Regions from separate parts of the Kitasatospora sp. NPDC043950 genome, predicted to be linked through region 1. Evidence: riboswitches for the same ligand, from Rfam matches in the RefSeq annotation. Region 1 holds a riboswitch; the other holds the start of a gene.
The links. A riboswitch is a leader RNA that binds a small molecule or an ion and turns the genes downstream of it on or off. The one in region 1 is predicted to bind S-adenosylmethionine.

Region 1 (15,416 bases):
CAGCGCCGCGGCCAGCGCCGTGGCCGCGTACTTGGCCCGCCGGGCCGGGGTGAACTTGACGTACTGGCGCAGGCTCTGCGGCAGCTCGCCAGGCGGCAGCCCGCCGAGCGCGTCCGAGGCCAGGCCGACCACGCGCCGGCGCACGCCCTCGGGCAGCGGCCGGTCCAGCTTCTCGGCACCACGCTCCGGCGCCACCTCGCCGGAACCCGCCGCCCCGCCGGGGCCCACCGACTCATCGGAACCCGCCGCCCCGCCGACGGCCGCGGGCTCGGACGGAGCCGCGTCGGCGGCCCGCGCCTGCACGGCCGCAGCGGGCTGAAGCCCCTGCGCTTCGGCGGGCTCCCTCGCTGCGTCCACCACGTCCTCGGCTCCGATCCTGGTCCTACGGGGTCACGGCCCGCGGCCGCCGCCCTGTCGTCACGCTCCGTGCGTCCTGTCTGTATTGTCCCAGCGCGGCGGGCAGGCGCGCCGCGCACCCGCCCCCGCGCCGTCGGGCGTCAGCCCTGGTCGGCGGAGGCCTCCGCGTTCTCGGCGCCCGGACGGGCCACCAGCTCGACCTGGTCCACGGCGTTGCACCAGCGGCAGCGCACCGACTCGATCGTCTCGCTCAGCACCTCGGTATCCTCGACCTTGGACTCGCCGGCCAGGTCGAAGTGCAGGAACTCGGTGACCCGCGCGGTGCGGGTCACGTCGAAGCGGGTGAGGTTTCCGCACAGGGTGCAGCGCCAGCGCGTCTCGGCGGTCAGGGCGGGGACGGTCATCGGGGGTCCTCTCGGGTGGTCCCTGGGTGGGCTAGGCGCTCCCCCCGGAGCCCCGGCGTCGGCGGCGGGAGGCGGGATTGCCCGCCCCAAGCCTATTGCCTGAGGCAACCATCCCGGCCACCAGTCAGGAGAACGAGCGGGCTAGTCCACCTGCCGTACAAGGCCGTGTCACACGCCCGACACGGAGGGATGCTTGGCCGCATGGCACTGACGGCCCCCGGGCACACCGACGCGCGGGGCGAGCACCCGTCCGTGCCCGCCCCGGCGGTCACCTACGCCCTGATCGCGGTCAACACCCTGGTGTTCCTGCTGGGCCCGGCCGCCGGGCTCAACCCGCTGTACGGCACCGGCCAGTCCCGGCTCTGCGCGGAGCAGCGGTACGAGCAGCGCTGGGGCGTCATCCCCGCCGAGGTGCTGGCCGGCCGCCCGCTGACCGCCGAGCAGCTGGCCCAGGCCCCCGACCCGGCCCCGGGCTGCCCGGCCGCGCCCACCCCGGGCAAGCACCCGGCGCTGTCCGTCCTCACCGGGCTCTTCGTGCACGCCGGCTGGCTGCACCTGCTGGGCAACCTGCTCTTCCTCCACGTCTTCGGCCCCACCGTCGAACGGCGGCTGGGCCGGGCCCGGTTCGCCGTCTTCTACCTGGCCGCCGGCAGCCTGGCCACGTACGGCTTCGCCCTCGCCGAGGCGCACTCCCCGGGCTCCACCCGGGTGCTGATCGGCGCCTCCGGCGCGATCTCCGCCGTCCTCGGCGCCTACCTGCGCTTCCATCCGCGCGCCCGGGTGACGACGCTCGTCCCGCTGCTGCTGTTCCTGCCGCTGCGCTTCCCGGCCTGGCTGGTGCTCGGCCTCTGGTTCGCCCTGCAGTGGTGGTCGGTCCACTCGGCCGGGCCCGGGGTGGCCTATCTGGTTCACGTGATCGGCTTCTCGGCGGGCTTCCTCTACGCCTGCACGGCGGTCAGCCACCCCCCGAGACGACCCGGCTGACGCCCGATACGCTGGCGGCACCCCACAAAGGAGCCCGAACAGTGATCACCGCCATCGTCCTGATCAAGACCAGTGTCGACCGCATCCCGGAGATCGCCGAAGCCATCGCGGCCATCGAGGGCGTCAGCGAGGTGTACTCGGTGACCGGTGGCTACGACCTGGTGGCGATGGTCCGGGTGCGCCGGCACGACGATCTGGCCGCGGTCATCCCGGGCCGGCTGAACAAGGTCCCGGGCGTGGCCCACACCGAGACCCAGATCGCCTTCCGCACCTACTCCCAGCACGACCTCGAGGCCGCCTTCGCCCTCGGCCTGGACGAGTAGGCCCCTCGGCCCCGCCGACCGGGCCCCTCAGCCCTGCTGACGCCCCCGGTCGACCTGCACGGTGGCGACGCAGCGCCCGCCCTCGTTGCGGTAGTTCCACGCGGCACCGTCCGTGACCAGCTCGCGCACGGCGGTCAGGAAGCGGTCGACGTGCTCGTCCGGGGTCCCGGCCCCGAAGCTCACCCGGATCGCGTTCAGGCTGCGCTCGCCGGGCAGCGACGGCTCGGGCGCCCCGCACTCGGAGGGGGAGACCTCTTCGTCCCCGAGCAGGGTGCGCAGCAGCGGGTGCGCGCAGAACAGGCCGTCGCGGACCCCGATGCCGTACTCGGCGGACAGCGCGGCCGAGAAGTGCGAGCTGTTCCAGCCCTGGACGACGAAGGACAGCACGCCCACCCGGGCCGCCTCGGCGCCGAACAGGGTCAGCACCTTGACCTGCGGGATCTCCGCCAGCCCGGCGGTCAGCCGGGCGATCAGCTGCCGCTCCCGGGCCTCCAGCACGTCGAAGCCCGCCTCGCTCAGCGCCCGGCAGGCCGAGGCGATCGCGTAGGCGCCGATGACGTTCGGCGAGCCGGCCTCGTGCCGGGCCGGACCGGAGTGCCACTGGACGGCCACCGAGCCGTCGGTCCCCCGGGCCACCGTCCGGGTCGCCCCGCCGCCGGCCAGGTACGGGTCGGCCGCGTCCAGCCAGTCCGCCCGGCCGGCCAGCACGCCGGCGCCGAAGGGCGCGTAGATCTTGTGGCCGGAGAAGGCGATCCAGTCGACGTCCAGCTCGCGCACCGAGACCCGGTGGTGCGGGGCCAGCTGGGCGGCGTCCAGCACCACCCGGGCGCCGTGCCGGTGCGCGGTCCCGGTCAGCTCGGCGACCGGCCACAGCTCGCCGGTCACGTTGGAGGCTCCGGTGACGCAGAGCAGCTTGGGGCCCTCGGGCGCCTCGGCGAGCGCGGCGTCCAGGGCGGCGACCGCCTCGGCGTGCGAGCGCGGCGCGCGCAGGTAGTGGACGTCGAGCCCGGCGTGCGCCCAGGGCAGCAGCGAGGCGTGGTGCTCGGTCTCGAAGGCGAACACCCGGGTCCCGGCCGGGACGGCCGAGGCGAGCAGGTTCAGCGAGTCGGTGGTGGCCCGGGTGAAGACCACCTGGTCGCCCTCGCGCAGGTCGAGGAACTCGGCGACGGTGCGGCGGCTCTGCTCGAACAGGTCGGTGGACAGCTGGGAGAGGTACCCCGCGCCGCGGTGCACGCTGCCGTAGTAGGGGGCGTAGGCGGAGACGTCGTCCCAGACCCGCTGGAGCGCCGGGGAGCTGGCCGCGTAGTCGAGGGCCGCGTACCCGACCTTCTCGCCGCTGGCGAGCGGGACCTGGACGTCGTGGCCGAGGACGGCGAGGGGGGCGCAGATTTCGGTGGCGATCGACATGAGGATGCACTCCTTCTGGGGGTGTGGGACCCCGGGAGTGCTAAGTCGTCGGGCGTCCGCGCTTGCCGCACGGACGATTCGCCGAGCGACCCGGTCCTCACCCAGGGCACCCCGCCACGGACGGAGGGTTGCCGGACAGCAAGCTGGGGCTTGACGCTGTCACTCATGACCTGGCCAAGACTCTAGGTCGCGCCCAGCGAGTGGTCAAACAGGCATCCACCATCCGGACAGCCGAGGAGCCCGCGCCGGCGTTCCGGCACGGGCTCCCAAGTACCGCCTCACACCCGGCTGGTGGCCTCCGACCAACGCCGCAGCAGCTCCTGCGCCGCGCCCGAGTCGATGGCCCGCTCGGCCCGCGCCATGCCCGCCGCGAGCTGTTCGGTGAGCGGCGCCTCACCCAGGTCGAGCGCGACCAGCGCCGCCGCCGTGTTCATCAGGACGGCGTCCCTCACCGCCCCGCGCTCGCCGGCCAGCAGCCGCCGCGCGACCTCGGCGTTGTACGAGGGGTCCGCCCCGCGCAGCGCCTCGATGCCGACCAGCTCGACGCCGACGTCCCGCGGGTCGAAGGCGGTCTCGGTGACGGTCCCGTCCCGCACGATCCACACCTGCGAGGTGGTGGTGATGGTCAGCTCGTCCAGGCCGTCGTCGCCCCGGAAGACCAGGCCGGTCGAGCCGCGCCGGGCGAGCACGCCGGCGATCAGTCCGGCGAGCCGGGTGTCGAAGCAGCCGATCGCGTGCGAGGTGACCTTGGCCGGGTTGGTCAGCGGGCCGAGGATGTTGAACGCGGTCGGCACCCCGAGGTCGCGCCGGGCGGTGGCGGCGTGCCGCATCGACGGGTGGAACTTGGCCGCGAAACAGAAGGTCAGCCCGACCTCCTCGGCGATCTCGGCGACCCGCCGGGCCGACAGGTCGAGGCGGACGCCGAGCTTCTCCAGCACGTCCGAGGAGCCGCTGGCCGAGGAGGAGGCCCGGTTGCCGTGCTTGACCACCTTGGCGCCGGCCGCGGCCGCGACGATCGCCGACATGGTGGAGATGTTGACGGTCTTGGCCCGGTCGCCGCCGGTGCCGACGATGTCCACGGCCGGGCCGGGGATGTCCAGCGGCTCGGCGTGCGCGTACATCGCGTCCACCAGGCCGGTGATCTCGTCGACCGTCTCACCCTTGGCCCGCAGCGCCACCATGAACCCGGCCACCTGGACGGGGGACGCCTCGCCGCTCATGATCCGGTCCATCGCCCACGCGGTGGCCGAGCGGTCGAGGTCCTCCCCCTTCAACAGCGCCGCCAGGACGTCCGGCCAGGTGCGGACCACCTGCGCGGGTGCGGTACCACCGTTCGCAGGGTTCACGTTCACCATGGCTGACTCCAGCTGTTGTCGGGTTCCCCGCGGCGGGGGGACGTCCGTACGGATGGAGTCAGCCTATCGACCGGCGGGGTTCCCCCGGCGGCGTCTTCTCTAGTTCTGAGACGGCACCGCTCAGCGGCTGACGGGCGCCCGCTTGGCCAGCCGCGCCCGCAGCAGGGTGGCGACCGCCTCGGCCAGCGCCACCGGGTCCACCGGGCGCGAGATCGCGGCGTCGGCCCGGCTCCAGGCGGCCAGCCAGGAGTCCTGCGGCCGGCCGATCAGCACCAGCACCGGCGGGCAGCCGTAGATCTCGTCCTTGAGCTGGCGGCCGAGCCCGAGCCCGCCGGCCGGCACCGCCTCGCCGTCCAGGATGCAGAGGTCCACGCCGCCCTTCTCCAGTGCCTTCAGCACCGCGGGGGTGGTTGCGCACTCCAGGTAGGACAGTTCCGGAAGGTCCTCGACGGGCCGGCGGCCGAGTGCCGTCAGCACCTGCTCTCGGGTGTTGCGGTCATCGCTGTAGACGAGGACGGTGAGCGTCTCGTCGGTCGTGTACGCCATGGGCCCTGCTCCCTCAAGTGTGATCCGGACCACGTTCGCCTGATCCGGATGCTACTCCCGATCACCCGTCGCCGAGTCCCCCTCGCGGACCTTCCTCCTCAAGCCGCCGCGCCCGCGACTCACCCGCCCGGAGGACGGCCCGTCACCCGGACCCGTCCAGACCACCCGTACGGCCGATAAGGGGCCCGCGCATTACCCCCGGAGGCTCCGCCAAGCGTGCAACGACGCGCTGGGCAACGGGGTCGCAGGCCCCTCCGAAGGAACCGTCAGAAAAGGGACACGCCGCTGCTCAGCCGCCATTGGGACCCCCCACCGCCCTCCAGGGGGGCATACCGCACGCACCGGACACTCCGAGGGACACCCCCCGGCGTGAAGACGGAATAAGGGACCGACATAATGTCCGTCGTGGCGACAGCAACAGCAGTAGAAACCGGGCACGCGCACGGATCGGTCAACCGGCCGAACATGGTCAGCGTCGGAACGATCGTCTGGCTCAGTTCCGAGTTGATGTTCTTCGCGGCCCTCTTCGCGATGTACTTCACGCTCCGCTCCGTCAAGGGAGCCGAGTTCTGGACCGAGAAGGCGCACGCCCTCAACGTGCCCTTCTCCTCGGTCAACACCACGATCCTGGTGCTCTCCTCGCTGACCTGCCAGCTCGGCGTGTTCGCTGCCGAGCGCGGGGACGTGAAGAAGCTCCGCTCGTGGTTCGTCATCACCTTCGTGATGGGCGCGATCTTCATCGGCGGCCAGATCTTCGAGTACACCGAGCTGGTCAAGAAGGACGGCCTCTCGCTGTCCTCCGACCCGTACGGCACGGTGTTCTACCTGACCACCGGCTTCCACGGTCTGCACGTGACGGGTGGTCTGATCGCCTTCCTGCTGGTCCTGGGACGGACGTACGCAGCCAAGCGCTTCACGCACGAGCAGGCCACCGCCGCGATCGTCGTGTCGTACTACTGGCACTTCGTCGACGTCGTGTGGATCGGCCTGTTCGCGACCATCTACCTGATCAAGTAACCAGCTGATCAGGTCGCTGGCCACCGGCTTCGGTCCCCGCCCTCACCGGCGTCGGGCCGATTCTGCCGGTGGCGACGCTCCCACCGACCGACCGCGCGCGCAGCCCTAGACAGGCAGCCTCGTGCCGGCCAGACCGGCCGCCGGGTGCACCCACCAGTCGACCAGATCCTGACACCGGGGTTATTCCGTGAAAAAGCTCTCCGCACGACGGCGCCACCCATTGGCGGCGCTGGTCGTCCTACTTCTCGCCCTGGCGGCAACCGGGGGGCTGTACGCCGCGTTCGCGCCCGCCGACAAGGCGCAGGCCGACGTCGCCGCGCAGTCGCTCGCGATCGATGAGGGCAAGAAGCTCTTCGCCGTGGGCTGCTCCTCGTGCCACGGCCTGAACGGCCAGGGCAGCAGCGACGGTCCGAGCCTGGTCGGCGTCGGCTCCGCCTCTGTCGACTTCCAGGTCGGTACCGGCCGCATGCCGGCCCAGCAGCCCGGCGCCCAGGTGCCGCGCAAGAAGAACATCTACTCGCAGGCGGAGATCGACCAGCTCGCCGCCTTCGTCGCCTCGCTCGGCCCCGGCCCGGTGACGCCGACCCCGGAGCAGTACACCTCGACCAACCCGGACGACATCTCCAAGGGTGGCGAGCTGTTCCGCACCAACTGCGCCCAGTGCCACAACTTCGCCGGCCAGGGCGGTGCCCTGACCAAGGGCAAGTACGCCCCGTCGCTGGAGGGCGTGGACGCCAAGCACATCTACGAGGCCATGCAGACCGGCCCGCAGAACATGCCGTCGTTCCCGGACACCACCATGCCCGAGGAGCAGAAGAAGCAGATCGTGGCCTTCGTCCGCCACACCACCTCCGATGAGCCCAACCCCGGTGGTCTCACGCTCGGCAGCCTCGGTCCGGTGACCGAGGGTCTGTTCGGCTGGATCTTCGGTCTCGGCACGCTCATCGCGGTCGCGATCTGGGTCGCCGCCCACACCACCAAGGCCAAGAAGTCATGAGCCACGACATGTCAGAAGAGAAGCTTCCGGAGTCACACGGCTCCGCCGGTGACGTCGCCGCGCACGGCGACCCGTTCGCCGACCCGGGCCTTCCGGCCCACGAGCCCCGCCGCACCGACATCGACGAGCGGGCCGCCCAGCGGGCCGAGCGTCAGGTCTCGCTGATGTTCGTGGTCTCGATGCTCGCCACCATCGGCTTCATCGCCTCGTACGTGGCCATCGACCCGGACAAGATCGTCTACATCTTCCCGCTCGGTCACGTCAGCGCGCTGAACTTCGCGCTCGGCCTGACCCTGGGCGTCGCGCTGTTCATGATCGGCGCGGGTGCGGTCCACTGGGCCCGCACGCTGATGTCGGACGTCGAGCTGCCGGCCGAGCGCCACCCGATCGAGGCTGACGACGAGGTCCGCGCGGACGTCATCGAGCAGTTCAAGACCGGTGCCGCCGAGTCCGGCTTCGGCCGCCGCAAGATGATCCGCAACACCCTCATCGGCTCCATGGCGCTGGTCCCGCTCTCCGGCGTGGTCCTGCTCCGCGACCTCGGGCCGCTGCCCGAGAAGAAGCTGAAGGAGACGGGCTGGAACGAGGCGACCCCGGCCAAGCCCCTGCAGCTCATCAACATGAGCACCAACCTGCCGATGAAGGCCGAGGACATCGTCATCGGCTCGCTGACCTTCGCCATGCCCGAGGGTCTGCACGTCCACGACGAGGACTTCCAGCAGGCGATCGCCAAGGACGCCCTGATGCTGGTGCGCATCGCGCCGGACGACATCAAGGACGACCGGTCGCGGGAGAAGGCCTTCGAGGGCATCCTCGCCTACTCCAAGATCTGCACCCACGTCGGCTGCCCGATCAGCCTGTACGAGCAGCAGACCCACCACGCGCTCTGCCCCTGCCACCAGTCGACCTTCGACCTGGCGGACGGCGCGCGCGTGATCTTCGGCCCGGCCGGCCACCCGCTGCCGCAGCTGAAGATCATCACTGACGAGAAGGGCTACCTGGTCGCCACCGGCGACTTCGACGAGCCCGTCGGCCCGAGCTACTGGGAGCGTGCTCGATGAGTACGAGCAGCACCACCGGTGCCGCCAAGCCCGCCAGCACGCGCGCCAAGCCCGCCAACAAGTGGGAGGCCGCTGCTGACTGGACGGACGGCCGGGTGGGGATCTACTCCCTCGCCAAGGCCAACCTGCGCAAGATCTTCCCGGACCACTGGTCCTTCATGCTGGGCGAGATCTGCCTCTACACGTTCGTCATCATCATCCTGACCGGTGTCTACCTGACGCTGTTCTTCAAGCCGTCGATGGCCGAGGTCGTCTACAACGGCTCGTACGTGCCGCTCAAGGGCATCGGGATGTCCGAGGCGTACGCCTCGACGGTGGACATCAGCTTCGAGGTCCGCGGCGGTCTGCTGATCCGGCAGATCCACCACTGGGCCGCCCTGGTCTTCGTGGCCGCGATGCTCGTGCACATGATGCGCGTGTTCTTCACCGGCGCGTTCCGCAAGCCGCGTGAGATCAACTGGGTCTTCGGCTTCCTGCTGCTGATCCTGGGCATGTTCGACGGCTTCTTCGGCTACTCGCTGCCGGACGACCTGCTGTCGGGTACCGGTATCCGGTTCATGGAAGGCGCGATCCTCGCCGTCCCGCTGGTCGGCACCTACATCCAGATGTTCCTGTTCGGGGGCGAGTTCCCCGGCCACGACATCGTGCCGCGCTTCTTCACGATCCACGTGCTGCTGATCCCGGGCATCATGCTCGGCCTGCTGGTGGCGCACCTGATCCTGGTCTTCTACCACAAGCACACCCAGTGGGCCGGCCCGGGCAAGACCGAGAAGAACGTCGTCGGCATGCCGCTGATGCCGGTCTACATGGCCAAGGCCGGTGGCTTCTTCTTCCTGGTGTTCGGTCTGATCGCCGCCATCTCGGCGATCGCCACCATCAACCCGATCTGGGCGTACGGCCCGTACCGCCCGGACCAGGTGTCCACGGACGCCCAGCCCGACTGGTACATGGGCTTCTCCGAAGGCCTGATCCGCGTCATGCCGGGCTGGGAGGTCGGCCTGTGGGGCCACACCCTGAACCTGGGTGTCTTCATCCCGCTGATGATCTTCCCGCTGGTCCTGGTCTCGATCGCGGTCTACCCGTTCATCGAGGGCTGGATCACCGGCGACAAGCGCGAGCACCACATCCTGGACCGCCCGCGCAACGCGCCCGTCCGCACCGCGCTCGGCGCCGCCTGGATCAGCCTCTACCTGGTGCTGCTGGTCGGTGGTGGCAACGACCTGTTCGCCACCCACCTGCACCTGTCGATCAACTCGATCACCTACTTCGTCCGCGTCGGCTTCTTCGCGGTGCCGGTCATCACCTTCATCGTCACCAAGCGCTGGTGCCTCGGCCTCCAGCGCCGGGACAAGGAGAAGGTGCTGCACGGCCGCGAGACGGGCGTCATCAAGCGCCTGCCGCACGGCGAGTTCGTCGAGGTGCACGCCCAGCTGCCGCAGAAGGACCTGTACAAGCTCACCGCGCACGAGCAGGTCCAGCCGGTCGAGCTGCCGGCCCAGACGGACGAGAACGGCGTGGCCAGCAAGGCCGGCCTGCTCGGCCGCACCCGGGCCAAGCTGTCCCGCGGCTTCTACGGCGGCGGCGCCCAGATCCCCAAGCCGACCTCCGAGGAGCACCACGAGATCACCAGCGGCCACGGCCACCACTGATCCCGTACGCCCCGCAGCGTCACACCCGAGGGCCGCTGACCAGAGTTCTTCTGGTCAGCGGCCCTCGGGCTTTCCCGTCCCCCGTCCGCACCCTCCAGGAGCTCCCGTGCAGCTGTCCGTCGACCCCGCCGCCGCCACTCCCCCGTACGAGCAGATCCGGGCCCAGATCGCCGAGCGGGCCCGTTCCGGCGAACTGCCGACCGGGCTGCGGCTGCCCACCGTCCGGGCCCTGGCCGAGGAACTGGGGCTGGCCGCCGGGACGGTCGCCCGGGCGTACCGGGAACTGGAGGCGGACGGCGTGGTGGAGACCCATGGCCGGCGCGGCACGCTGATCGCGGCCACCGGCGACACCGCGCACCGGCTGGCCGCCGCGGCCGCCGCCGAGTACGCCGAGCGGGCGACCCGGCTCGGGCTCCCGCGGGCGGATGCGCTGGCCGCGGTGGACGCCGCCCTGCGGCTGGCCTACCAGGAGGCCTGAGAAGGCGCTCCAGGGGCCCTCAGGCCTCCGGGCGGATCATCCCCGAGGCGTGGGCCTGGGAGGCCGGCGCGGTGGTGCTGACGGGCTCTCCGAGGGCACTGTGCTTGACCCAGTCCGTCCAGGAGATGTTCCAGTCCCCGAATCCGTTGCCGAACGGCTCCATGGTGGCGCCGCGGCTGTTCACCACCGTCACCAGGTCCCCCACCCTGGTGTTCTGGAAGAACCACTTGGCGTTCTCGGTGCTCATGCCGGTACAGCCGTGGCTGACGTTCTCCAGGCCCTGCGAGCGGACCGACCAGGGCGCCGCGTGGACGTACTCGCCGCTCCAGGTGACGCGGGTGGCCCACTCCACGTTGAGGTCGTAGAACTCCGAGCTCCCGGCCTTTATCCCGATCGTCTCGCCGTTCATCCGGACGGACCGCTCCTGGCCGAGCACCACCTTGACGCCGTTGCGGGTGTCGAAGCCGGGCTTGCCGGTGGTCACCGGGATGCTCCGGACCAGCTCGCCGTCACGGCTGAGGGTGAGCACGTGGGCGGCCGCGTCGACCACCGTCTCGACCCGGGCACCGATCCGCAGGCCCAGCGTGCTGCGGTCGCCGCCGTAGAGGCCGTCCTCGATCCGGACGCCGGTGCCGTCGAAGGCCAGCGAGACGGTGGTGCCGGCCGGCCAGTACTCCTGCGGGCGGAAGTGCAGTTCCTTGTCGCCCACCCAGTACCAGGCGCCGGTGACGGCGGGCTGGGAGCTGACGGTCAGGACGCGCTCGACCTCCTGGCGGGCCTGCGGGTCCTGCACCGCCTCGGAGAGCTGCACGGTGAGCGGCTGGCCGACGCCGTAGATGCCGCTGCCGGAGGAGTCCGGGCCCAGCTTGGCGGTGAGCAGGCGCTGGGCGGCGAGGGTGCTGAAGTCCGCCGTGGTGTCGCCGCGGCCGCCCTTGCCGTCGTCGGCGGCGATCCGCACCGAGTAGTCGGTGTCGGCCTTCAGCCGGCCGGTGGTCTGCCAGCTGTGCTGGTCCTCGGCGAGCTGACCGGCCACCACCCGGCCGTCCGGGCCGGTCACGGTGACGTCGGTGAGCCGGCTGCCGGGCACGGACGTCACCGTGAGCGGCTTGGAGGGGTCGACCTTGCCCCCGCCCTCGGCCGAGAGGTGGACGAACGCGGCCGCGTCGATCCGGTGGGGGCCGACCGCCTCGCCGCCGCCGGACGAGCAGGCGGCCAGCGGGGCCAGTACTGCGAGGGTCAGCGAGATGCCGCCGATACCTGCGATTCCGCGCCTGTCGGCCATGAAACGCCTCCGAGGGTCCGCACGATTGCTCAGATCGTAGGAACGAGGCTGGCCGAAGCGACATCGGAGCGACCCCGCGTTCACCCGGGTGAGTGGTTTCGTCACCCTGGAGACGCAACGGGGCCGGTCCTCCCCGTGCGGGAGGACCGGCCCTGTCGTCGTCGGCGGAACCCGGGAACCTACTGGTTCTGGTTCTCGCCCCGGTAGAACTCGAAGACCCAGCCGAAGAGGCCGATCAGGATGATCGGGATCGACCAGAACAGCAGCCACCAGCCGAAGATCACTCCGAGGAACGCCAGCGAACCGCCGATCGCCAGGGAGAGCGGCTGCCAGCTGTGCGGGGCGAAGAAGCCCAGCTCGCCGGCGTCGTCCGCCACCTCGGCCTCGGGGTTGTCACCCGCGCCGCTGTCCACCCGGCGGGCGGTGAAGGCGAGGTAGTACCCGATGAAGGCGCAGAGCGCGAAGGCGAGGAACAGCGCCGTGGTGCCGGCCGCCTCGATCCCGTGCTCCGAGTGGTTGGTCCACAGGCCGTAGGTGACGGCCATCGCGAGGACGAAGACGGCCAGGCCGAGGAAGATCTTTCCCTGTTCCTTCATCAGACGTCGCCCTCCTTCTTGCCCTTGTCCAGCTTCGGGGCGTCGTACTTCGCCGGGGTCACGCCGGCGAGGTGCTTGGCCGGCTCACCGTGGTTCTCCAGGTAGTCCAGCGCGGCGATCTCCGGGTGGTGGAGGTCGAAGGCCGGGGATTCGGAGCGGATCCGGGGCAGGGTGAGGAAGTTGTGCCGCGGCGGCGGGCAGGAGGTCGCCCACTCCAGCGAACGGCCATAGCCCCACGGGTCGTCGACCTCGACCTTCTCGCCGTACTTGGCCGTCTTCCACACGTTGTAGAGGAACGGCAGCATCGAGGCGCCGAGCACGAACGACCCGATGGTCGAGACGGTGTTCAGCGTGGTGAAGCCGTCCGAGGCCAGGTAGTCGGCGTAGCGGCGGGGCATGCCCTCCGCGCCGAGCCAGTGCTGGACCAGGAAGGTGGTGTGGAAGCCGAAGAACAGCGTCCAGAAGGTGATCTTGCCGAGGCGCTCGTCCAGCATCTTGCCGGTCATCTTCGGCCACCAGAAGTGGAAGCCGGCGAACATCGCGAAGACGACGGTGCCGAAGACCACGTAGTGGAAGTGGGCGACGACGAAGTACGAGTCCGAGACGTGGAAGTCGATCGGCGGGGAGGCCAGCAGCACACCGGTCAGACCACCGAAGAGGAAGGTGACCAGGAAGCCGACCGTCCAGAGCATCGGCGTCTCGAAGCTCAGCGAGCCCTTCCACATGGTGCCGACCCAGTTGAAGAACTTCACACCGGTCGGGACCGCGATCAGGAAGGTCATGAAGGAGAAGAACGGCAGCAGCACCTGCCCGGTGACGTACATGTGGTGCGCCCACACCGTCACCGACAGACCGGCGATCGCGATGGTGGCCGCGATCAGGCCGGAGTAGCCGAACATCGGCTTGCGGCTGAAGACCGGGATGATCTCCGACACGATGCCGAAGAACGGCAGCGCGATGATGTACACCTCGGGGTGGCCGAAGAACCAGAACAGGTGTTGCCACAGCATCGCCCCGCCGTTGGCGGGATCGAATACGTGGGCCCCGAATTTACGGTCCGCCTCCAGGGCGAACAGCGCGGCGGCCAGGACCGGGAAGGCCAGCAGGACCAGCACGGCGGTCAGCAGGACGTTCCAGACGAAGATCGACATCCGGAACATCGTCATGCCGGGGGCGCGCATGCAGATGATCGTGGTGATGAAGTTGACCGCACCGAGGATCGTGCCGAAGCCGGAGAAGGCCAGACCCATGATCCACATGTCGGCGCCGACGCCCGGCGAACGGACCGCGTCCGACAGCGGGGAGTAGGCGAACCAGCCGAAGTTGGCCGCGCCGTTCGGGGTCAGGAAGCCCGCCACCGCGATGGTCGAACCGAAGAGGTACAGCCAGTACGCGAACATGTTCAGACGCGGGAACGCCACGTCCGGGGCGCCGATCTGGAGCGGCATGATCCAGTTCGCGAAGCCGGCGAACAGCGGCGTCGCGAACATCAGCAGCATGATCGTGCCGTGCATCGTGAACGCCTGGTTGAACTGCTCGTTCGACAGGATCTGGGTCCCGGGACGAGCCAGCTCGGCGCGCATGACCAGCGCGAGGATGCCGCCGATCAGGAAGAAGGCGAACGACGTGCCCAGGTACAGGGTGCCGATCGTCTTGTGGTCGGTGGTGGTCAGCCACTTGATGATGGTCGAACCCGGCTTGCGGGTCCGCTGCGCCCCGACCGTGACGGCCCCGGCGCCCCCGCCGGCCGCGGCGGGCTCGTTGAGGATGGTCACTTCTCTTCACTTCCCATGGTCGTGATGCCGGAGGGCAACGCGCCGGTCTGGCCCTTGGCCCGGAGGTCCGCCAGGTGCTTGTCGTAGTCGGCGCGGTCGACGACCTTGACGTTGAACAGCATGCGCGAGTGGTCGGTGCCGCAGAGCTCCGCGCACTTGCCCATGTACTCGCCCTTGACGGTGGGGGTGACCTCGAACCTGTTCACCACGCCCGGCACGACGTCCATCTTCATCATGAAGTTGACGGGCCAGAAGTCGTGGATGACGTCACGCGAGGTCAGCCGGAACTGCACCGACTCGTCGACCGGCAGCCAGAGGGTCGGAACCTCCTTGGGCGTACCGACGTCGTACGCGGCATCCTTGTTGGCCGGGTCGGGGTTCTCGGTGTTCTCGTAGTTGAACGCCCAGCTCCACTGGAAGCCGACCACGTTGACCGTGTGCTGCGGCTTCTCGGAGACGGCGATCAGCTTCGACTCGTCGCGGGCGACGAAGTAGAAGAGCACCGACACGATGATGATGGGGACCGCGGTGTAGAGCGCCTCGATGGGCACGTTGTACCGGGTCTGCGGGGGGACCTCCACGCCGGTGCGGCTGCGCCGGTGGAAGATCACGCTCCAGATGATCAGACCCCACATCAGTACGCCGACCACCAGAGCCGCGATCCAGGAGCCCTGCCACATCTGGAGGACCATCGGCCCTTCCTTGGTGACGGGGCTCGGGAGGCCAAGCCTGGGGAGGTCGTTGGCCGAGCAGCCGGTGGCGGTCGCGATGACGAGGCCCAGTGCCAGCGCCTGAGGCAGCTTCCGCCGCATCGTGCGCCGCGGCGAGCGGTCGGAGCCGTTGGGACTCACGTAGCGCCTTCCCGAAGTCTCGCCCGCCTTCGCGTCGCCCCGCGGAGGATTGTGAGCCTCCCCGGCGACCCGTCCACGGGCACGGTTTGAATGCTTATGCGGGCCAAACCCTACTCCAGCCTTATGCGCTCCTGACGGGCAGCCCCCGGTAACGCGCCGCCCGGTCGCCCGATCAGGCCCGGCAGGGGCTGCGCCGCAGGTCATCGTAGGCATTCGAGGTCCTTACGCCCGATCGGGGGATGACCTCGAACCACGCGGGTGACGGTCCGTCGGACGCGGACGAAGCGGACATTCGGGGTGATCGACTGACGGCCGGTAAGCGACGTCGTCGGAC
Region 2 (15,416 bases), on a different contig from region 1:
ACGCGGGAGAATGACACTCCGTAGTGATGGCGGAGGTGTCCTGGTGGGCGAGCTGAGTGAGCGGGACGTGGCGGTGCTGGCCCTGGAGGGGCGGCAGTGGCGGACGGCCGGGGCCAAGGAACGGGCGATCCGGGAGGAACTGGGGCTCTCCTCCACCCGGTACTACCAGCTGCTGAACGCGCTGCTGGACCGGCCGGAGGCCCTGGCGCACGCCCCTGTCCTGGTGAACCGGCTGCGCCGGATCCGGGAGGCCCGGCGGGCGGCACGGTAGCGGGACGGGGCCGCGGGGTAGGGCTCGGGCATGGGCTTTGACGAGAAGTGGGCGCCGGTCACGGCTGCCGGGCGGGACGGGCTGCGGGCGATCCTGGCGGCGCCGGGCGAGGCGGTGATCGCGCTGGACTTCGACGGGACGCTGGCGCCGATCGTGGCGGATCCCGATCGGGCGCGGGCACATCCGGGGGCGGCGGCCGCGCTGCGGGCGCTGGTGCCGGCGGTGCGGGCCGTGGTGGTGGTGACGGGTCGGCCGGCCGCGCTGGCGGCGGAGTACGGCGGCCTGGACGGGCTGCCCGGGGTCGTGGTGCTGGGGCACTACGGCGCCGAGCGCTGGGAGGGCGGCGAGGTGACCGCGCCGCCGGTGCACCCCGGGGTGGCCGGGGCGCGGGCGGCGCTGCCTGGCCTGCTGGCGGCGGCGGGGGCGCCCGAGGGGACGTGGCTGGAGGACAAGGGGCGCTCGCTGGCGGTGCACACCCGGCGCACGGCGGCGCCCGAGGAGACGCTGGAGCTGCTGCGGGCGCCGGTCGGCGAGCTGGCGGCCGGGCACGGGCTGGTGGTGGAGCCCGGGCGGCTGGTGCTGGAGCTACGGCCGCCGGGGGTGGACAAGGGCGCGGCGCTGACCGGCTTCCTGCGCGAGCGCGGGGCAGATTCGGTGCTGTACGCGGGGGACGACCTGGGGGACGTGGCGGCCTTCGCGGCGGTGGAGAAGCTGCGCGGCGAGGGGGTGGCGGGGCTGCTGGTGTGCAGCGGCGCGGTGGGGGACGCGCCGGTGCGTGAACTCGCCGACCGGGCCGACCTGGTGGTCCCGGGCCCGGCCGGCGTGGTGGAGCTGCTCGCGGCGCTGGGCGCGGCCGTCGGAGCGGTCTGAGCCGGGCGACGGCGCGTTGAGCGGGCTCAGAGCGCGTTGAGCCGGTTCACAGCGCGTTGAGCTGGTTCACAGCGCGTTGAGCTGGTCGAGGAACCACTGCTGCGGGGGCAGCGCGGTGGCCGCCGCCGCGAGGCGCTTGGTGCGGTCGGCGCGCTCCCCCTCGGGCATGGTGAGGCCGGCGTGCAGGGCGTCGGCGGTGGCGATGATGTCGTACGGGTTGACGGTGAGCGCGTCCTCGGCGAGTTCGGCGTGCGCGCCGGCCTCGCGGGAGAGCACCAGGGCGCAGCCGTGGTCGGACACCACCGGAACCTCCTTGGCGACCAGGTTCATGCCGTCCCGGATCGGGTTGACCAGGGCCACGTCGGCGAGCCGGTAGGCGGCCAGGGAACGCGGGAAGTCGTCGTCGACGTGCAGGATCAGCGGCTGCCAGGCGGGGGTGGCGAACTCGGCGTTGATGTCCTCGGCGAGCCGTTGGACCTGCGCGGTGTAGGCGCGGTACTCGGCGAGGTCGGTGCGCGAGGGGTAGGCGAAGGCGATGTGCACCACCCGGTCGTGCCATTCGGGGCGGGTGCGCAGCAGGTGCCGGTAGGCCTGGAGGCCGCGGACGATGTTCTTGCTCAGCTCGGTGCGGTCGACCCGGACGATGGTGCGCCGCCCGCCGACGGCCTCGCGGAGGGCGGCGAGGCGTTCGTCGACGTCCGGGCGGTGGGAGCGCTCGCGCAGGAAGTCGGCGTCGGCGCCGAGCGCGTGCACGCCGAGCCGGGTGGTGCGGCCGGCGTGGGTGACGGTCATGGCGTCCCGGTCGACCTCGGCACCGAGCAGGTCGGCGCAGCAGTCGGCGAAGGCCAGCGCCCAGCGGCGGGTCAGGAAGCCGGCCCGGTCGGCGCCCAGGATGCCGGTGAGGACGGCCTCGGCGACGTCGTCGGGAAGCAGCCGGAAGTACTCGGGCGGGGCCCACGGGGTGTGCGAGAAGTGGCCGATCCGCAGGTCGGGGCGGGCGGCGCGGAGCAGGGCAGGGGTCAGCGAGAGGTGGTAGTCCTGGACCAGCACGGCGGCCCCGGGGGCGGCCTCGGCGGCCAGCGCCTCGGCGAAGGCGGCGTTGTAGGCGCGGTAGGCGGCCCACTCGGTGCGGAACCCGGCGTCGAAGGCGGGGGCGGTGGGGGTGGCGTAGAGCAGGTGGTGGACGAACCAGAGGGTGGAGTTGGCGACGCCGTTGTAGGCGCGGGCGAAGGTGTCGGGATCGATGTCCAGCATGCGGACGGCCTGGCCGCCCACGTCGTGCCCGGCGAGGTCGAGGCGGCCGTCCGGGGCCCCTCTGGCGGCCTGCCGGTCGGCCGCGCCGAGGGCGGCGCAGACCCAGACGGCGTCGGGGTCGTCGATGGCGGAGAGGCCGGAGACCAGGCCTCCGCCGCCGCGGCGGAGGGTCAGCGTGCCGTCGTCCGCGGTGCCGAACGACACCGGTCCCCGATTGGAGGCCACCAGGACGGGGGCGGTGCCGGTCGCACTCGAACGTTCGGTCGTGAGATCGCCCATGGTTGGTACGTTGCCGGGGCTCCGGAGCGGCAAACCCTTTCGGTGGGTGTTCAGTGTCGGGTCGCGTACTCGGGCACGGTGTGCATGGGCGGGCGTTCCAGGGCGGTCACCGGGTGGGTGTGGGCGGTGAACTCCCGGCTCTGCGGGTCGCGGGTGAACTGGGTCAGCAGCGGGTGGACCAGGTCGGCCGAGGCCTTCAGCCGGTGGGTGCGGTCGAGGCGTTCGAGGGCGGTGCGGTAGATGGTGGCGGCCATCCGGCCGAGGGCCTGGCCGTCCTGGTGCCGGTGGTGCCGGACGCCGACGTCCACCTGGGCCAGGGCGTCCAGCCCGACCGTCTCCAGCGCGTCGACCAGCAGGCCGAGTTCGACGCCGTAGCCGGTGGGGAAGGGGAGCCGTTCGAGCAGCGCGCGGCGGGCCGCGTACTCGCCGCCGAGCGGCTGGACGAAACCGGCGAGTTCCGGCCAGTGCAGGTTGAGCAGCGGGCGGGCGACCAGTTCGGTGACCCGGCCGCCGCCGGCCGGGACCACCGCGCCCTCGGTCTCCAGCGGCCGGTCGTACATGGCCTTGACCAGCTGGATGTCCGGTTCGGTCAGCAGCGGGCCGAGGATGCCGGAGACGAAGGCCGGGTCGAACTCGCGCAGGTCGGCGTCGACGAAGCAGACGATGTCGCCGCGGGTGACCAGCAGCGAGCGCCAGAGCACCTCGCCCTTGCCGGGGACGGCGGGCAGCCGGGGCAGGATCGCGTCGCGGTACTCCACCCGGGCGCCGGCCCGGGCCGCGACGGCGGCGGTGGCGTCGGCCGAGCCGGAGTCGACCACGACGAGTTCGTCGACCAGCGGGAGGCGCTCCATCAGCTCGCGGCGGATGGTGCGGACGATGTCGCCGACGGTGGCCTCCTCGTCCAGCGCGGGCAGCACCACGCTGACCGTGTGGCCGGTCCGGCGCTTGGCCTCCAGCAGGGCGTGCACCGGCCGGTCGACCGCGCTCCACGAGCGGCGGCGCAGCCAGGACGCCGCCTGCGGGAGCAGCGCGGGGGTCGGTTCGGCGGGCACGGGACTCTCCTCGGCGGGGTCGGTGGGACGCGCCATCTCGCGTGGCGGACGATCCCGTTCGGGGTTGACGCCTTCGGATACAGTCTTCGTACAGCGGCCGGACCTTTGCACGCCGGGGTCGCCGTTGAGCACCACCACAATTTCACAAGCTCATCCAGAGGGACTGAGGGAACGGCCCGTTGACGTCCCGGCAACCTTCTCGCGCGGCTGTCTGTCGACAGGCCCCGGCGGGACAGGTGCCAATTCCGGCCTGTGGCGCGACCGTGCCACGGGGAAGATGAGGAGAGAGGCCTCCGCCATCATGGCTATCGACACTGTCGCACCCGCATCCGTGGACCTCGGCCCCGCCACCGCGCTGTCCTGTCGGGAGTGCGGCACCCGCTTCCCGCTCGGTCCGAGCTTCGCCTGCCTGGAGTGCTTCGGCCCGCTGGAGATCGCGTACGACTTCGGCAGCGAGGACGCCGAGGCGCTGCGCCGCCGGATCGAGGCCGGCCCGAGCTCGATCTGGCGCTACGCGCCGCTGCTGCCCGTCCCGGCCGACGTCGCCACCAAGCCCAACCTGAACCCCGGCTGGACCCCGCTGGTCAAGGCGGACAACCTGGGCCGCGAGCTGGGCTTCACCGCGCAGCTGCACATCAAGGACGACTCGGGCAACCCGACCCACTCGTTCAAGGACCGCGTGGTGGCCTGCGCCATCGAGGCCGCGCGGGCCTTCGACTTCACGACGCTCTCCTGCTCCTCCACCGGCAACCTGGCCGGCGCGGTGGGCGCGGCGGCTGCCCGGGCCGGCTTCAAGTCCTGCGTGTTCATCCCGCACGACCTGGAGCAGGGCAAGGTCGTCATGGCCGGGGTGTACGGCGGTGAGCTGGTCGGCATCGAGGGCAACTACGACGACGTGAACCGCTTCTGCTCGGAGCTGATCGGCGACCCGGCCGGCGAGGGCTGGGGCTTCGTCAACGTCAACCTGCGCCCGTACTACGGCGAGGGCTCCAAGACGCTGGCGTACGAGATCTGCGAGCAGCTCGGCTGGCGGCTGCCGGAGCAGATCGTCATCCCGATCGCCTCCGGCTCCCAGCTGACCAAGATCGACAAGGGGCTGCAGGAGCTGATCAGGCTCGGCCTGGTCGAGGACCGGCCGTACAAGGTTTTCGGTGCCCAGGCGGCGGGCTGCTCCCCGGTGTCGGCGGCGTTCAAGGCCGGCCAGGACGTGATCCGCCCGGTCAAGCCGGACACCATCGCCAAGTCGCTGGCGATCGGCAACCCGGCGGACGGCCCGTACGTGCTGGACATCGCCCGGCGCACCGGCGGCGCGGTCGAGGACGTCACCGACGCCGAGGTGGTGGACGCGATCCGGCTGCTGGCCCGGACCGAGGGCGTCTTCGCCGAGACCGCGGGCGGGGTGACCGTCGGCGTGCTGAAGAAGCTGGTGGAGACCGGCCAGCTGGACCCGGCCAAGGAGACCGTCGCGATCAACACCGGCGACGGCCTGAAGACCCTGGACGCCGTCGCCGGGGCCGGGATGACCGCCGTCATCCGCCCGACCCTGGCGTCCTTCCACGACGCCGGCCTCGCGTCCGCCTGAATCCCCCCACCCCGCTGGGCCCTGTCCGCTAGGAGAACCATGAGCGCCAACGTCCGTATCCCCACCATCCTGCGCACCTACACCGGCGGCGCCGCCGAGGTGGCCGCCGAGGGCGCCACCCTGGGCGAGGTCATCGCCGACCTGGAGAAGAACCACGCGGGGATCGCCGCCCGCATCCTGGACGACGCCGGCAAGCTGCGCCGCTTCGTCAACGTCTACGTGAACGACGACGACGTGCGCTTCGCCGAGGGCCTGGCGACCGGGATCGCGGACGGCGCCAGCGTCTCGATCATCCCGGCGGTGGCCGGCGGCTGCTGAGCCGCGCCCCGATCCGGGCACCCCGCCCGAGCCGCTCGTCCGACCGGCCGTCCGCGCGTACGGAATTCCGTTCTCCGTACGCACGGGCGGCCGGCCGCATTTCGGCGGGAATATGGCGGGGTCAAGTCGGAGTAGAGTGTGGCTCGGTTGGGAACAGGGCTTCCCCTCATCCTCACCCGCGAATCACCCGCGAATCGCCGGACGGTCGTCCGGCCGCTGAGACCGGTCGGGTGCCTGGGCCGTGAAACATGTCAGGCAGATGTCAGAATTCCCGCGGGGATTTGCAGTAATCCGTCCGCTATGTCCGGCGTGAAATGCCGAATTCCTCCCGCTTTGGCCCGTCCTGCCCCTTGGCGTGGTGCCGGAATTCCCCGCAGCTGACCCTGTTGCAGAGGGCGTCGATCCGGATACATTCAGCCGCGGTCGACGTAATCACCCGCTCACAGGGCGCCGTCAGGCACCCCCGGCGGAGGGTTGCGGCGTGCACGGCTGCGCCCAGGGGGGGTTCCCCGGGCCGGCCTTCAAACCAGACCCGGGCCCGCGACCTGCGGGCGCGTGAAGGGCCAGCACAGCACTAGGGGAGTTCGGAATGGCTCAGGGCACCGTCAAGTGGTTCAACGCGGAGAAGGGCTACGGCTTCATCGCGGTCGACGGTGGTGCGGACGTCTTCGTCCACTACAGCGCGATCCAGATGGACGGCTACCGCACCCTCGAGGAGGGCCAGCGGGTCGAGTTCGAGATCTCCCAGGGACAGAAGGGCCCGCAGGCGGACATGGTCCGCGCCGCGGTGTGACCCCCTTCCGACCCCAGGAGCTCGGCGCGGCCCACGGCTGGTGACCACTCGCTTCTCGACGGGCCCGTGCGACACGCGTCGTACGGGCCCGTCGGCGTTCCCCGGCGGGGAGTTGCGCGGGTCGGCGGGAGCGCCCCGGGCGGCTCGCGGGATCGCGATTGGGCTTGCACTCGACCACCCCGAGTGCTAATTATTGGCGTTAGCACTCACAGCGTGAGAGTGACAGCGGACCGGGTCGGTGAGGCCCCCGGGAGCGGTAGGGGAAAGGACCCCCGCACACCAGGGCCGTCCGTCGCGGGCACCCCTTGGTCCGAGCAGTCGACCGTGTCCCGGAGGACCACTTCTGATGGCCAAGATCATCGCCTTTGATGAGGAAGCTCGCCGCGGCCTTGAGCGTGGCATGAACCAGCTCGCCGACGCAGTGAAGGTCACGCTCGGCCCCAAGGGTCGCAACGTCGTGCTGGAGAAGAAGTGGGGCGCCCCCACGATCACCAACGACGGTGTCTCCATCGCCAAGGAGATCGAGCTCGAGGACCCCTACGAGAAGATCGGCGCGGAGCTCGTCAAGGAGGTCGCCAAGAAGACCGACGACGTCGCGGGTGACGGCACCACCACCGCCACCGTGCTCGCCCAGGCCCTGGTTCGCGAGGGTCTGCGCAACGTCGCCGCCGGCGCCAACCCGATGGCCCTGAAGCGCGGCATCGAGAAGGCCGTCGCCGCCGTCTCCGACCAGCTGCTGGCCCAGGCCAAGGACGTGGAGACCAAGGAGCAGATCGCCTCCACCGCCTCCATCTCGGCCGCCGACACCCAGATCGGCGAGCTCATCGCCGAGGCCATGGACAAGGTCGGCAAGGAAGGCGTCATCACCGTCGAGGAGAGCAACACCTTCGGTCTGGAGCTCGAGCTCACCGAGGGCATGCGCTTCGACAAGGGCTACATCTCCGCCTACTTCGCGACCGACCTGGAGCGCATGGAGGCGACCTTCGAGGACCCCTACATCCTCATCGCCAACTCCAAGATCGGCTCGGTCAAGGACCTGCTGCCGCTGCTGGAGAAGGTCATGCAGAGCGGCAAGCCGCTCGTCATCATCGCCGAGGACGTCGAGGGCGAGGCCCTGTCGACCCTGGTCGTGAACAAGATCCGCGGCACCTTCAAGTCCGTCGCCGTCAAGGCCCCGGGCTTCGGCGACCGCCGCAAGGCCATGCTCGGCGACATCGCCATCCTCACCGGTGGCACCGTGATCTCCGAGGAGGTCGGCCTCAAGCTGGAGAACGCCGGCATCGACCTGCTGGGCACCGCCCGCAAGGTGGTCATCACCAAGGACGAGACCACCATCGTCGACGGTGGCGGTGACAGCGAGCAGGTCGCCGGCCGCGTGAACCAGATCCGCGCCGAGATCGAGAACAGCGACTCGGACTACGACCGCGAGAAGCTCCAGGAGCGCCTCGCCAAGCTGGCCGGCGGCGTGGCCGTCATCAAGGCCGGCGCGGCCACCGAGGTGGAGCTCAAGGAGCGCAAGCACCGCATCGAGGACGCCGTCCGCAACGCGAAGGCCGCCGTCGAGGAGGGCATCGTCGCCGGTGGTGGCGTCGCGCTGCTCCAGGCCTCGGTCGCCTTCGACAAGCTGGAGCTGGAGGGCGACGAGGCCACCGGTGCCAACATCGTCAAGGTCGCGCTGGAGGCCCCGATCAAGCAGATCGCGACCAACGCCGGCCTGGAGGGTGGCGTCGTGGTGGAGAAGGTGCGCAACCTCCCCGCCGGTCACGGCCTGAACGCGGCCACCAACACCTACGTCGACCTGATCGCCGAGGGCATCATCGACCCGGCCAAGGTGACCCGCTCCGCGCTGCAGAACGCCGCCTCCATCGCGGCGCTGTTCCTCACCACCGAGGCCGTCATCGCCGACAAGCCGGAGAAGGCCGCTGCGGCCGCCGGCGGCGGCATGCCGGGCGGTGACATGGACTTCTGATCCTGATCGCACCGATCGGATCGGCTGGTTCCTGATCGTGTGGGCGGTCCCCTTCGGGGGGCCGCCCACACGGCGTTCTACCGGAGAATGGACAGATGGCTTCCGACGACATCGAGACCGCGCTGCACAACGCGCGGGCGCTGATCCTGGCCGACCTCACCTCGCGGGACGTGGCGGACGCCGCCGTCGTCTCCCTGGTGGAGCAGGCCGTGACGCACCGCCGCTGGTGGTTGGAGCAGTGGCCGGACGGCACCGGGTACGTGCTCGGGCTGGTCGCCCAGGACGTCCAGGACGCGCTGCTGGAGGCGTACGGGCGCTGGCCGCTGTGCACCGCCTGCGCCGCCGACGGGGACCCGCACGCGCTCGGCGTGGAGCCGGAGCTGGGGCCGGAGCCGCACTGGGTGTGCGGCAAGCAAGGCGCGGTGGTCGCGCCGGTGGGGGAGCTCTCCTAGCCCGCTCGTGGTCCGCTCCCAGCCCGCTCCTGGTCCGTTCCCAGTCCGCTCGTGGTCCGCGTCGTGGACCGGGCGGCGGGAGTACTGGACCTATAGGTAGGTTGACGATATATGTAGTCGTATGACTGAACGCTCGATGCAGGAGCCGACGCTGCTGCTGCTCACCGCTCTGGCGGACGCCCCGAGACACGGCTACGCCCTCATCCAGGAGATCGCCGCCATCTCCGAGGGCCGGGTCAAGATGCGCACCGGCACCCTGTACGGCGCCCTCGACCGCCTGCTCCAGCAGGGGCTGATCGAGGTCGCCGCGGAGGAGGTCGTGGACGGGCGGGCGCGGCGCAGCTACGCGCTGACCAGCGTCGGCCGGGAGGCGCTGGCCTCCGAGGCGGAGCGGCTGCGGGCCGTCGCCACCGAGGCGGAGCGCCGTCTCGCGAACGTCTGGTCGGCGCTCCAGGGCAAGCCGGAGCCGGAGGGGAAGTCGATGATGAGGGGGTTCTTCGCATGACCATGACCACACCGACGATGGGGGCGCCTTCGACCGCGCTGCGGGCGGCGCTGCAGTTCTACCCGCCCCGCTACCGCCGGGAGCGCGGCGAGGAGCTGGCCGCGGTGTTCGCCGACACCACGGCGGAGGCGGGCCGCTCGGCCGTCGCCCGTGAGGCGTTCGACCTGGCCGCGTACGGGCTGCGGGTGCGGCTCGGGCTGACCGGCTCCTCGCTGGCCGGGCGGGTGCTCGCGCTGGCCGCGCCGATGGTCGCCGGGGCGCTGGCCGGTGCGGCGCTGGTGCCGTGGGTGAGCGATGCGGAGCGGGCCGCCCGCCGGCTGACCTGGGACCCCTCGTACACCACGTACGCGCTGACCATCGCGCCGCCGGTGATCGCGCTGCTGCTCGCGGTGGCCGTCGTGACGGGGCGCTGGACGGCGGTGCGGGTCATCTCGCTGCTCCAGGCCGTCTCCGCGCTGTTCGTGCTGGCGCAGGCCGTCGTGCTGCCGCCGGAATTCGACCTCTGGGGGGTGGGGGACAGCAGCGTGGCCACCATGCCGTTCGTGCTGGGGGCGCTGCTGCTGGCCGCGGCGCCGACGGAGTTGCTGCCCAGGGCCTCCTGGCGTTCCGGCGGGCTGGCGCTGGCCTCGGTCCTCGGGGGCGGGCTGCTGGTGGCGCTCCAGCACTGGGGCGACTCCACCTTCCCGCTGGACATGCAGTGGTTCGCGGCGCTGCTGATCGGGCCGCTGCTGCTGACCTTCACCGCGCTGCGCGGCCGGGTGCTGCCGGCGGCCGTCGGGGTCGCGGTGCTGTCGCTGACGATGTTCGCGGGCCTGTTCAACATCTGGCGCGAGGGCCGCGGGTTCTGGCACGTGCTGCCGATGGCGGCGCCGGTGCTGCTGCTCCTGGTGGCGGCCGCGGTGGCGATGCGCCGGATCGGGCCCGGCGGACGGTTCGGCGGATGGTTCGGCGGGGACTCCGGGAAGGGGCGCAGCCTGGCGTGACCCGGGGGACGGGGCGAAGGGCTCGCCGGGCCCGGCCGGATGTGGCAACCTACTGATATGTCTAGACCAATTTTCGAAGTCATCGCGTTGACGCCCCAGGACGCCCAGGCTGCCGAGTCGGGTGGCGCCGACCGGCTCGAACTGGTCACCGACATGGCCGCGGACGGGCTCACCCCGTCCGTCGAGGACTTCGCCCGGATCCGGGCCGCCGTCGACATCCCGCTGCGCGTCATGCTCCGGATCCGGGACGGCTTCGCGCCCGGCGGCCTGGACGAACTGGCCGCCCGGGCCGCCGCGTTGCGGGCCGAGGGCGCCGAGGAGTTCGTCTTCGGCTTCCTCCACGCCGACGGCACCGTCGACCTGGCCGCCACCGCCGCCGTCGCCGAGGCGGTGGCCGGCTGCCGCTGGACCTTCCACCGGGCGATCGACCACAGCGCCGACCGGGCCGCCCTGCGGGCCGCCGTCGGCGCGCTGCCCGGGCTGGACACCTTCCTCACCTCGGGCGCGCCTGCCGGCGTCGACGCCGGGTACGAGGTGCTGCTGGCGGAGCAGGCCCGCGCGGGCGAGCCCGGGTACGGGCAGCGGATCCTGATCGGCGGCGGCCTGCGGGCCGAACACCTGAAGGGGCTGCGGGCCGAGGGCTTCGACGGCTTCCACGTCGGCGGTGCGGTGCGGGTCGACGGCTGGCGGACGCCGGTGGACGCGGCCAAGGTCGCCGAGTGGCGGGCCCTGATCGACGCCTGAGCGTGCGCGGAGGGCGGGGGCCGGTCCCGGTGGGGCCGGCCCCCGCCGCTCGGTTCCTCAGCGCAGCTGCGCGGGCAGCGGTTCGCCGTGCAGCACCGTCAGGCCGGAGACGGCACGGGTGAGCGCCACGTACAGCCGCCGCAGGCCGGTCCGCTCGTCCGGCTCGCCCGCGATCACCGCGGCCGGCTCGTCCAGCACCACGTAGTCGTACTCCAGACCCTTGGCCAGCGAGGCCGGCACGAGCGTCAGCCGGGCCTCGGCGCTGGTCTCGGCGCCGGGGGACAGGTACGGCAGGCCGGCCGCGGTCAGCGCCTCGGCGAGCAGCGGGATCCGGGCGTCGGCGGCGATCAGCCCGGTCGAGCCCTCGTGCTCCAGCGCCTCGCGGCAGGCCGCCACGACGGCGGGCACGGCCTCCGCGTCCGGGAGGCGGCGGATCGTCAGCGAGCCGGGGGCGTCGCGGACGGAGGTCGCCGGGGCCAGGCCCGGGGCGATCGCCGGGAGCAGCCGGGAGGCGTACGCGATGACCTCCTCCGGCACCCGGAAGCCCTTGGTCAGCTCCTCGACGTGGGCGTCCGGCTTGCCCAGGTGGCGCAGCGCGTCCGGCCAGCTCGCCGTCGCCCACGGGGTGGTGCCCTGGGCGAGGTCGCCGAGGACGGTCGCCGAGCCGGTCGTGCAGCGGCGGCCGACCGCGCGGTACTGCATCGGGGAGAGGTCCTGCGCCTCGTCCAGCACCACGTGCCCGAGCGAGGGGGTGCGCTGCACCAGGTCCGTCGCCTCGTCGACCAGGACGGCGTCGGCCTGCGTCCAGCGGGCCGTCTTCACCGAGCGGCCCGGCTTGGGCCACAGCACCGCCTGCTGCTCCTCCGGGGTCAGCACGCCCTCCGCGCAGGCGGCCAGGAACTCCGGGTCGGAGAGCAGTCGCAGCACCAGCTTCGCCGGGTCGACCGCCGGCCAGCACTCCTTGGCCACCGCCTTGACCGCGGGGTTGCGGGCCACCGCGTCCTGCACCCGGTCGTCGGGGGCCTCGCCGGACTGTTCCATCTTCAGCAGCACGGTGTGCGCGATCCGCTGTGGCAGGGCGTCCCTGGCGGCGCCGTAGCGCACCTCGCGGCTCTTCAACTCCTCGATGATCGCGGTGAGTTCGTTCACCTGGACGCGCCAGCGGCGGGAGCCGCGGACCACCACGCAGGGCTCGGTGGGCAGCGTGATGCCCGCGCGCACCGCCCGGCGCAGCACCTCGGCCATCCGGGCGTCGCCCTTCAGCCGGGCCGCCCGCGGGTCGTCCTCGCCGCGCACCTCGACGTGCCCGACCAGCTGCTGCACGGTCGCCTGGTTGACGTCCAGCTCGCCCAGGGCCGGGAGCACCTGCTCGATGTAGGAGAGGAAGGCGTTGTTCGGCCCGATCACCAACGTGCCCGTCCGGGCGAGGCGCTCGCGGTGCGCGTACAGCAGGTACGCGACGCGGTGCAGGCCCACGGCCGTCTTCCCGGTGCCGGGGGCGCCCTGGACGCAGATGGTGCCCGTCACGTCGGAGCGGACGATCTCGTCCTGCTCGGGCTGGATGGTGGCGACGATGTCGCGCATCGGGCCGACGCGGGGCTTCTCGATCTCGGCGGCGAGCAGGGCGGAGGCGGTGTCCGCCTCCGCCGGGTCGCTCAGGTGCTCGTCCTCGTAGGCGGTGAGCTCGCCGCCGGTGTAGCCGAAGCGGCGGCGGCGTTCGACGTCCAGCGGCTCGGTGCGGCTGGCCCGGTAGAACGGCTGGGAGACCGGCGCGCGCCAGTCGATCACCATCGGGTCGCCGTCGGCGTCGTGGACGTGCCGGCGCCCGATGTAGAAGCTCTCCCCGCCGCCTCCTTCGCTCAGCTCCTCGCTGATCGTGTGTAGGTAGTCCAGGCGGCCGAAGAACAGCGGGGTGTGCGAGAGGTCGGCGAGGGCGGCGATCCGGGCCTCGATCTGGTTCTGGAGGACGGCGGCGGACACCCAGGTGCCGGTCACGTCGCGCAGGTCCAGCGACTGGACGTCCTCGCGCATCGCTCGCAGCGCGGACCGGGACGCGGCCAGGTGGTCGCGTTCGCGCTGGAGGGGGTCGGTGGTGGGGGTGGCGGGCACAGCGAACCTTCCCGGCTGCGCCGGAAGCGGGCGCAGCGGATCGATGGAGCTCACGGTGGGTACGGCCGACCGGTTGCCGTGCGGTCGGCGCCTCCCCCGGCTGCCCGCGCGACTTCAGCGGGTACCACGGTTCGGGAGGGGGCAGACGGACGATCCTAGACCCGGGCGCCCCGGGGTTCCAGCCCCGCAGGTCCCGGGCCCGCAGGTCCCGGCCCCCGTACGGCCCGGAGGACGTGCGCGACGGCGGCGCCGCCCCGGGCACCGCCGCGCGCGCGTGGTCCTCCTCGGGCGCGACGGTGTCCGGTACCGGGGCGTGTCCTACCGCACGTCCTACAGCACGTCGTCCGCGTCGATGATGCGGTACGCGTAGCCCTGCTCGGCCAGGAAGCGCTGCCGGTGGGCGGCGAAGTCCTGGTCCACGGTGTCCCGGGCGACCACCGAGTAGAAGTGCGCCGAGTGGCCGTCCGCCTTCGGACGCAGGACGCGGCCCAGGCGCTGGGCCTCCTCCTGGCGGGAGCCGAACGTCCCGGAGACCTGGATGGCCACGGTGGCCTCGGGCAGGTCGATCGAGAAGTTCGCGACCTTGGAGACCACCAGGACGCCGATCTCCTTGTTGCGGAACGCCTCGAAGAGCTTCTCGCGCTGGGCGTTGCTGGTCTCGCCCTTGATCACGGGCGCGTCCAGCACCTCGCCGAGCTCGTCCAGCTGGTCGATGTACTGGCCGATGACCAGCGTCTGGTCCTTCTCGTGCTTCTTCACCAGCGCCTCCACCACCTGCCGCTTGGTCGCCGTGGTGGCGCAGAAGCGGTAGCGCTCCTCGGGCTCGGCGGTGGCGTACGCCAGGCGCTCCGAGTCGGTCAGGGTGACCCGCACCTCGCAGCAGTCGGCGGGCGCGATGTAGCCCTGTGCCTCGATCTCCTTCCACGGCGCGTCGAAGCGCTTGGGCCCGATCAGGCTGAACACGTCGCCCTCGCGGCCGTCCTCGCGCACCAGCGTCGCGGTCAGGCCCAGGCGGCGGCGGGCCTGGAGGTCGGCGGTGAACTTGAACACCGGCGCCGGCAGCAGGTGCACCTCGTCGTAGACCACCAGGCCCCAGTTGCGGGCGTCGAACAGCTCCAGGTGCGCGTAGGCGCCCTTCCGCTTGGTGGTCATCACCTGGTAGGTGGCGATGGTGACCGGGCGGATCTCCTTGCGCGTCCCGCTGTACTCGCCGATCTCCTCCTCGGTGAGCGAGGTGCGCTTGACCAGCTCGTGCTTCCACTGGCGGGCCGAGACGGTGTTGGTGACCAGGATCAGCGTCGTCGACTTGGCGTGCGCCATCGCGGCCGCGCCGACCAGCGTCTTGCCGGCGCCGCAGGGCAGCACCACGACGCCCGAGCCGCCGTGCCAGAAGCCCTCGACGGCCTGCGCCTGGTACGGGCGCAGCCGCCAGCCGTCCTCGTCCAGCTCGATCGGGTGCGCCTCGCCGTCCACGTACCCGGCGAAGTCCTCGGCCGGCCAGCCGAGCTTGAGCAGCACCTGCTTGATCTGGCCGCGCTCGGAGGGGTGCACCACCACCGTGTCCGGGTCGACCCGGGCGCCGACCAGCGGCGCGATCTTCTTGGAGCGCAGCACCTCCTCCAGCACCGGCCGGTCGGTGGTGGCGAGCACCAGCCCGTGCGTCGGGTGCTTGAGCAGCTGGAGCCGCCCGTAGCGGCCCATGGTGTCCGCCACGTCCACCAGCAGCGCGTGCGGCACCGGGTAGCGCGAGTACGTCACCAGGGCGTCGACCACCTGCTCGGCGTCGTGCCCCGCCGCCCGCGCGTTCCACAGCCCGAGCGGAGTCACCCGGTACGTGTGCACGTGCTCGGGGGCGCGCTCCAACTCGGCGAACGGCGCGATGACGCGGCGGCACTCGGCGGCCTTGGGGTGATCGATCTCCAGGAGAAGAGTTTTGTCGCTCTGGACGATGAGCGGTCCGTCGTTCACGCGGGGAAGCCCTCCACTGGCTGACAGGCTGGATTGACGCAGACCCTCCAGTGTCGCGCATTCCGCGGCGAACGTGGTCGGGCTCCTTCCGAACGGGAACGGGCTCCTTCCGTTCGTACGGGCGACCGAGCCCGCGCTCCGGGCGACGGCGCCGGGTGACCACGGTGCGCATCGCTCGTTGAGCCGGTCATGAAGAAGTCGAAGCGCGTTCTCACCGCTCTCGCCCTGATGGGCACGGCCTTCGCGGCCACCGCCTCGTCCGCCGGC

Region 2: it holds a riboswitch for S-adenosylmethionine, as region 1 does, so the genes downstream of both, thrC (threonine synthase) here and AC07BF_RS32515 (aminotransferase class V-fold PLP-dependent enzyme) in region 1, are expected to answer to the same signal.

Annotation. Positions count from the first base shown of each region.
Region 1 is NZ_JBWKER010000065.1:20,487-35,902, forward strand. It holds gene AC07BF_RS32495 (NYN domain-containing protein) at 1-228, opposite strand, end outside; gene AC07BF_RS32500 (hypothetical protein) at 498-761, opposite strand; gene AC07BF_RS32505 (rhomboid family intramembrane serine protease) at 963-1,745, shown strand; gene AC07BF_RS32510 (Lrp/AsnC ligand binding domain-containing protein) at 1,787-2,068, shown strand; gene AC07BF_RS32515 (aminotransferase class V-fold PLP-dependent enzyme) at 2,096-3,475, opposite strand; SAM riboswitch class IV at 3,529-3,646, opposite strand; gene trpD (anthranilate phosphoribosyltransferase) at 3,754-4,830, opposite strand; gene AC07BF_RS32525 (response regulator) at 4,951-5,376, opposite strand; gene ctaE (aa3-type cytochrome oxidase subunit III) at 5,773-6,393, shown strand; gene qcrC (cytochrome bc1 complex diheme cytochrome c subunit) at 6,581-7,390, shown strand; gene qcrA (cytochrome bc1 complex Rieske iron-sulfur subunit) at 7,399-8,451, shown strand; gene qcrB (cytochrome bc1 complex cytochrome b subunit) at 8,448-10,100, shown strand; gene AC07BF_RS32550 (GntR family transcriptional regulator) at 10,207-10,578, shown strand; gene AC07BF_RS32555 (L,D-transpeptidase) at 10,598-11,860, opposite strand; gene AC07BF_RS32560 (cytochrome c oxidase subunit 4) at 12,040-12,456, opposite strand; gene ctaD (aa3-type cytochrome oxidase subunit I) at 12,456-14,231, opposite strand; gene ctaC (aa3-type cytochrome oxidase subunit II) at 14,228-15,082, opposite strand.
Region 2 is NZ_JBWKER010000012.1:154,413-169,828, reverse strand. It holds gene AC07BF_RS11365 (DUF3263 domain-containing protein) at 11-271, shown strand; gene otsB (trehalose-phosphatase) at 302-1,141, shown strand; gene AC07BF_RS11355 (alpha,alpha-trehalose-phosphate synthase (UDP-forming)) at 1,208-2,674, opposite strand; gene AC07BF_RS11350 (glucosyl-3-phosphoglycerate synthase) at 2,725-3,702, opposite strand; SAM riboswitch class I at 3,874-4,010, shown strand; gene thrC (threonine synthase) at 4,028-5,308, shown strand; gene AC07BF_RS11340 (MoaD/ThiS family protein) at 5,348-5,626, shown strand; gene AC07BF_RS11335 (cold-shock protein) at 6,216-6,419, shown strand; gene groL (chaperonin GroEL) at 6,766-8,388, shown strand; gene AC07BF_RS11325 (hypothetical protein) at 8,484-8,840, shown strand; gene AC07BF_RS11320 (PadR family transcriptional regulator) at 8,962-9,345, shown strand; gene AC07BF_RS11315 (hypothetical protein) at 9,342-10,328, shown strand; gene AC07BF_RS11310 (copper homeostasis protein CutC) at 10,386-11,072, shown strand; gene AC07BF_RS11305 (HelD family protein) at 11,130-13,181, opposite strand; gene AC07BF_RS11300 (DNA repair helicase XPB) at 13,512-15,149, opposite strand; gene AC07BF_RS11295 (hypothetical protein) at 15,339-15,416, shown strand, end outside.